DNA from 2 places in the Aridibaculum aurantiacum genome. Region 2 is predicted to be linked to the other one. Evidence: riboswitches for the same ligand, from Rfam matches in the RefSeq annotation. Region 2 holds a riboswitch; the other holds the start of a gene.
What was found. A riboswitch is a leader RNA that binds a small molecule or an ion and turns the genes downstream of it on or off. The one in region 2 is predicted to bind cobalamin.

Region 1 (3,371 bases), on a different contig from region 2:
GACACAAGCAGTCGTCGTAAGATTTTTTTATTGTATCCATCACCTTTACCGGCAGCACAACCTGGGTACATTGGCAGTGCGCTATGTTGTTTGCCTTGCACTCAAATGTGTTCTTGCAAGCGGGGCAGGTCTTCATTTCGTGTACACCCATAGCAGCTAATTTGATGGTACAAAAAAGCCGGCATTGCTACCGGCTTTCATTATATTTTCCTGGTGAATTACAATTTAAATGTTACACCTCCTGTAACCAAAGTTGGTATAGAGTTGTAACCGCGTATATCGAAGAACCTGGTGTTGGTGATGTTTTGAGCATCAAGGAAGAAAGTCCAGGTATCACGCAGTTTGTATTCAGCATAAGCGTTCAGCAAAAAATAGCTGTCAAGCTTGATATCATTCGCCTGGTAACCACCTGCATCAAAACGACTTCCTACATACTTACCTGCTACACGTACATGCAAAGCTTTGGTGAACTGGTAACCTGCAGCAATGTTCAGGTTGTGCTTTGGCCTGCGCAACAAATGCGAGTAGGTTGTATCCTTGAAAGTAACGCGGCTTTGCGAAACCTCTTCAGGGTTTAGATAAGTATAGTTAGCTGAAAGGGTAAGAGCGGTAGTAGGACGAACAACTGTTTCCAATTCTACACCATTTACTTTCTGGCTGATGAAGTTGTAATACCTAAAGTTGAAGTTGTTGAAATCAATTCCATCTTTTATGTCGCGGTGGAAATACACGATGCGGCTATTAGCCACTTCATGCTGGTGCTGTAGTCCCAGTTCGTAATTGGTAGAACGTTCAGGCTTCAGGTCTCTTACACCAAAGGAAGAATACAACTGGTAAAGCGTAGGCGCTTTAAAACCTGTAGCTATACTACCAAATACCCTGAACTGGTTGGTGATGCTGTACGAAGGATTGAAAGTAAAAGTATGATTGCTGCCATAACGTGAATGCACATTCAAACGAGCACCTACTTCTATATTTAGCTTCTGGCTGTTATCGCGCACAAGCAACGAGCCGTACAGTGATGACTGGCTAACGGATGTATCGCTGAAAGATGACTCGTAAGGTCCCCAGCCGCTGAGTGAATAAAAATGACTGTTCATGCTATTGAAGCGGTAGTCTGCACCTTGCAAAAATGTAACATTCTTACTTAGCTCTATACTACTGTAAAGCTCTGCAAATTGCGAACGTCCATTGAAGTTGTCTGTAGAATACGTGCTGAAACCTGCAATATGAACACTATCATTCAGGTAGTTCCTGCGGTTCTCGCTGTATTGGTAGTTACCTGTAATGCTTACAATGTTTTTCCTGAAATGGAAACCAGCACCTGTCATCAACAGTTTGCTGTTAGTTGTATAATCTCTTTCGTCAGTAAACAGGCCAGCATCCAGGTCTGTTTTATACCTGCTTTCTTGTATGAAAGTGCGGAACGACAGGTTCTCATTCGCCTGGTACTGCACCGAAGTATTGAATACATCGCTGTTATAGCCATCATTGTCAAAGTTTGCTTTACCGGTGCTGTCGTGTGCTGATGAAAAACCATTGGTAAGCATTTTTGCATAACGCGTGGTGTAGGTAAATTTACCAAGCTTACCGAACAACTGCAGGTTGCCTCTAAAGGTGCCATAGTTGCCTGCAGCAACCGTTGCTGCTACATGTACAGGTTTGGTAATGTCTTTTTTTAGCGTAATGATATTGATAACACCAGCCACCGCATCAGAACCGTATAAGGTAGACTGTGCACCACGCGAAATCTCGATGCGCTCAATATTGTTCAGGCTAAAGAGGTTGATGTCGAAATCGTTTTGGATGAATGATGGATCGCTGATAGGAATACCATCTACCAAAATAAGTGTACGTCCAGATGAAGCACCACGCATGTACACAGTCTGGTTGCTGCCCATGTTGTTCAGCGCACCATTGATGGTTAATCCTGCCTGTTCGTTCAGCAATTGAGGAAGCGTACGGCCGCTGTTCTGCTCTATCTGTTCTTTGGTAATAACACTGATAACCTTGCCGGTAGTACTTTGTTTTTGCGGAAGTTTATTTGCGGTTACTACCACTTCATCCAATACAGATGAACGTGTAGTGTCTACTGATTGTGCATGCAAGCCCAAGGCTGATGCAGTAAGTAGAGAAAGAAGGTAAAATTTCTTGCTCATAGCAATTTGTTCATTTTTGACTATGAGCCTTCGGAAAACAGGAAAGAAATGCAACGTCTCTGAACACAAGACACTCACATCTCCAGCTTTTCGCCCGAAAGCCCGGTGATTAAATAATTGGTATGGCAGGTCTTCTGGCTCGTTGCCTGCTGAACGCCTTCCCATCATTTTACTGACAGTGGCCAATGTTCAACAGTTACTCAAAATTTCATTCTGAAAAGCAACATACAGCTACGGGGATAGCGCCGGACTTACACCGGCTTCCCTTTTCATTCCGCCCTTGCGGAAACCAAACCGGGTGCAAATGTAGCAGTGCAGGTGAAAAGGAAAAATATTTTTTCTTCTGGGTGAATGAAAATGAACCACCTGCAGTTGTTGGTACATCTTTTATGAATATGAAATAAAAAGGCTATGAATTTAATTGACTTCTTTCTCTTTATTATCATATTACTGGCTGTATATGGTGGCTATGTGCGCGGGTTTATCGTAGGAAGTATAGAGCTGATATCATGGGTGGCAGGCTTGCTGCTTGCCTTCTGGGGGTACCAATACATAGCCGCTCTCATAGAAAAAGGTTTTCCCAATATTGGTGTATGGAATTACCCTATATCATTTTTCATAGCACTAATTATTGCACGAATCATTCTTGGGAAAATAACAGCCCGTTTTTTTGCCACTACCCCACCCCAGGCACATGCCAATATTGCTAACAAAGCGCTTGGCACTGTTCCGGGTTTTGTAAATGGGATTATTTATGCTACCATCATTTCTGCATTGTTACTAGCCTTCCCCTTATCGGATGGATTAAGTGAGAAAACAAGAGAAAGTAAGATTGCCGGCAGGCTGGCACTGGGTGTAGAATGGCTAGATGAAAAACTATCACCGGTGTTCGATGAAGCTGTTGGTAAAACCATCAACAACCTGACAGTAGAACCGGAATCTACCAAGTCATATGATCTGAAGTTTACAGTAGATAATCCTAAACCACGCCCTGACCTGGAAGCGCAGATGCTGGAAATGGTAAACGAGGAACGGGCAAAAGAAGGACTGAAACCGCTGAAGGCCGATCCTGAAATGACGGAAGTGGCAAGAGCACATTCACGTGATATGTTTGCCAAAGGATATTTTGCTCACGTAAATAAAGAGAATGAAACACCGGCTCAACGTGCACGAAAAGCAGGTGTACGTTTTTTAACTGCAGGTGAAAACCTA
Region 2 (3,371 bases):
TCGCCTTTTAACAGGTAACCACGATTGAGCATCTGCTCACTCTCTTCATTTTTCCACCAGTATTTTTCTGTCAGGGGCGTTTTAGAAATCAGTGGTGTTACAATATCCATATCGAAAATCTTTTGCGTTCTAATTAAATGTGATTGCTTAAAACAAGTCGTTGGCCGTAATGCTCTTATCGTGCTTGGTATATTCTACCGGTCGCTTAGCGAAGAAGTCATCCAGGCTGTTGGCAAAAACTTCTTCTTCAAACCACTTCATCGGCTCGTATTGACTGTGGCTAATGAAGAACTGTTCAGGAAAATTGATTTTTTGCAAACATTCATCTACCCTGAATTTTATAAAATTCAACAGGTCGCTTTTCGTGATCGTATCAATCTCGCCTTCCTGGAAGATCCAGTCGATGATCTGTTCTTCAATTTCGATGAAATCTGTTATCAGGTTGGTTGTTTGTTCTATCAAAGCATCGTCAATCAATTCTGGATATTCCTCCCTCAATTTATTGATAAGATAAATACCTGCGTTTGCATGCAGTTGTTCATCTACCGACGTCCATGCAATGATGTTGCTTACGTTTTTCATCAGCCCTTTAAACCGCGTAAAAGAAAGCACGACAGCAAACTGGCTGAACAGGGATACGTTTTCAATCAGGATGGTGAACAGGATCAATGAAATGACATATTCTCTCTGGTCGCTTGAATTAACCTTACTTAATGCACCGGATAGGAATGCCAGACGCTGCTTCACAACCGGCACTTCTATCAGTTTTTCAAATTCATCATTGTAGCCTAGAACCTCCAGCAAACGCGAATAGGCCTCTGAGTGGCGGAATTCGCATTCGGCGAAAGTGGTACCCAGTCCATTCAACTCCGGCTTTGGAAAATGATTGTACAAGTTGCCCCAGAAAGACTTTACCGATACTTCAATTTGTGCAATGGTGAGTAAGCTGTTCTTGATAGCGCTTTGTTCACTTTCGGTAAGGTGAGAGTGAAAGTCCTGCACATCAGCGGTAAAATCCACTTCTGAGTGTACCCAAAACGATTTGTTGATTGCTTCAGTAAACTGCAATACTTCCGGGTACTCGAATGGCTTGTAATTAATTCTTTTATCAAATAATCCCATAAAACGTTTATTGTTATTTCAACTGTATTTTAATTCTTGCCGGTATGTCCAAATCCTCCTGCACCTCTTTCGGTAACATTGATCTCTTCTACCGCTCTCAACTGTACCCGCTCCACTTTCTGAAACACCATTTGCGCTATTCTATCGCCATTGTTGATGGTTACCTGTTCATTCGAAAGATTAACCAGGATCACTTTTATCTCACCCCTGTAATCTGCATCTATGGTACCCGGCGTATTCAGGCAGGTAATTCCCTGTTTGATGGCCAGGCCGCTTCTTGGGCGTATCTGCGCTTCATAACCAGCTGGCAGTTCTAAAAAAAGACCTGTTGGTATCAAAGCTCGTTGCAGCGGTTCTAAAGTCACCACCTCGTTTACAAAAGCCCTGATGTCCATACCTGAAGATCCTTCGGTGGCATATTCAGGCAATGGATTGGTTGATCGGTTGATGATGGATATATCTGTATGTAGCATGATAATTATTAATTCATCTTGTTAGTTTATTACTGTAACACTCGCGGATAGAGTGCAGGAAGCTGAAGGCTGAGCCGATAGAAGGGCGTAACGATCAGTACCTACTTTTCCTCCGAAAGCATTGTTACTAAATTGAATGCGGCAGGTCTTCTGACTTGCTCCGTTGTTCATAGCCTTCCCGTTCTTTTAAGAACAGTGGCTTGAAGATGACAACCATGATAGGAGCTCCCAGCTACGGGGATAGTCCGGGACTTGCACCTGGTTCCCTTTAAATCCCGCCGTGGCGGGAACCGTATCATGTTCAAAATAATGACATAAGAATAGAAGGGGGCCAACTTGTTGTTCACCCTATGTTGAAAACAAATATTGTCCCGCTGGACTGGTCGGCGAATAGAGAAAATGCCGCTGCTATCAAAGGTGAGGCTGATGCGGTATCCCGCCCATCCAGGTGAATAGCTTGCCCTGGAGGTGGTAATTCTGTTGCGGGATAACCCTGCTGCCAGGGAAGATTGAGGTGTTCCTACGGAAGACTTCGAAAACTGAGCTGGAGACACTACGGAAAGCTGGTTTGCCATAAGGGACACTACCGAAAGTTGGGGAAGCAAGGAGGCCGCGGCATGACAATCATTGATCAAGCAGCGTATTTACCCTTATAAGCATATCTTCGTCCACTTTTTGAAACTGGTTGTAAAGTTGCCGTTCCTACAAGCATCTTAAGAAACGGGGAAACATACGCTGGAGCCATAAGTAAATAATATTCTAACCTTTAAATTTTAATTGTATGTCAAAAACAGCTCATCCTAAAAAGAATAAGCCTACTAAAAAGAAAAGCTCAGCACAGAAGAAAGCTAAAGCGCTAACAAAGAGAGCACGTTAAGGTGCAAACGAAGACAGCCCGGTTCAAACTGCCGGGCTTCTTTTTTACGCCTTGTTGGTGTTTTGGTTTAACACTTCCAGCGCCAGCTTTTCCTCGCCAGCAACTTCTCCCCCAGCTCTCCTTGGATGTTTTAAGGAAGCGAATGACACGTCTTCATGTTTATCCCTGCTGTGTCTCCTTAAAAGCTGCGGTGTCTCCTTAAAAGGTATCGTGCGTTTGCCACGGTCCCCTTCAATACCAAGGTGTTCTATAGACCATGGTCTCGAGTATGGTTTCCTAAAGGTGTTCTGTTTTTTCCTCAGATTTTTGTACAGTAAGGTTTATTTACTTGCTGTTTTTCCGATACTTAACTCTACTCTCTTACTAAGACATGTTGATTACAGAGTTATAGAACCCGGCTTTTCATCCTCTTGATGTCACTTTTTTTGTGTGCCCAAAAAGTAACCAAAAAAAAGGCGACCGGGAATGATATACAGCCCATTCCCGGAGTCTTACTATTGAGCTTTTGTACTACCCTGCCTGCCGGCAGGCAGGTGTTGTAAACAGCAGCGGGACGTTGATGCCTTGATAAGTTAGCAAGCTGCTTAAAACGATGATATAAAAAGTTCCAAAAAGGGAATATGCATGAAAAACCTATGCTGAAGTCACAACCTGCCTGCCGGTAGGCAGGTAGCACTTATGCTTAATCAGGGAACAAGGAAAGGAACGGGGTGTAATCATTCTCGACAACGGAAAGACTGACAAGTCGGCATTTGAATTTATGTTTCCCTAAATAGCACGGGGCGCTTTCCCCTGAAAGCACCCCGAACAAGATCGTGAAAAAGGAAACTCTTTTTGAGTTCTAAGGACAAGTGATATTAGGATTGAATGGTTGGAAAATACCTCGAGGATTGTGCTCG

Region 1: another riboswitch for cobalamin. It lies ahead of J4N22_RS03430 (TonB-dependent receptor plug domain-containing protein); the one in region 2 lies ahead of dut (dUTP diphosphatase).

Annotation. Positions count from the first base shown of each region.
Region 1 covers NZ_JAFEWC010000001.1:790,971-794,341, reverse strand. The annotation lists gene J4N22_RS03435 (cysteine-rich CWC family protein) at 1-151, opposite strand, end outside; gene J4N22_RS03430 (TonB-dependent receptor plug domain-containing protein) at 219-2,159, opposite strand; cobalamin riboswitch at 2,267-2,468, opposite strand; gene J4N22_RS03425 (CvpA family protein) at 2,571-3,371, shown strand, end outside.
Region 2 covers NZ_JAFEWC010000002.1:112,906-116,276, reverse strand. The annotation lists gene J4N22_RS12150 (ribonucleoside-diphosphate reductase subunit alpha) at 1-110, opposite strand, end outside; gene J4N22_RS12145 (ribonucleotide-diphosphate reductase subunit beta) at 148-1,122, opposite strand; gene dut (dUTP diphosphatase) at 1,152-1,595, opposite strand; cobalamin riboswitch at 1,719-1,905, opposite strand; gene J4N22_RS12135 (hypothetical protein) at 3,314-3,371, opposite strand, start outside.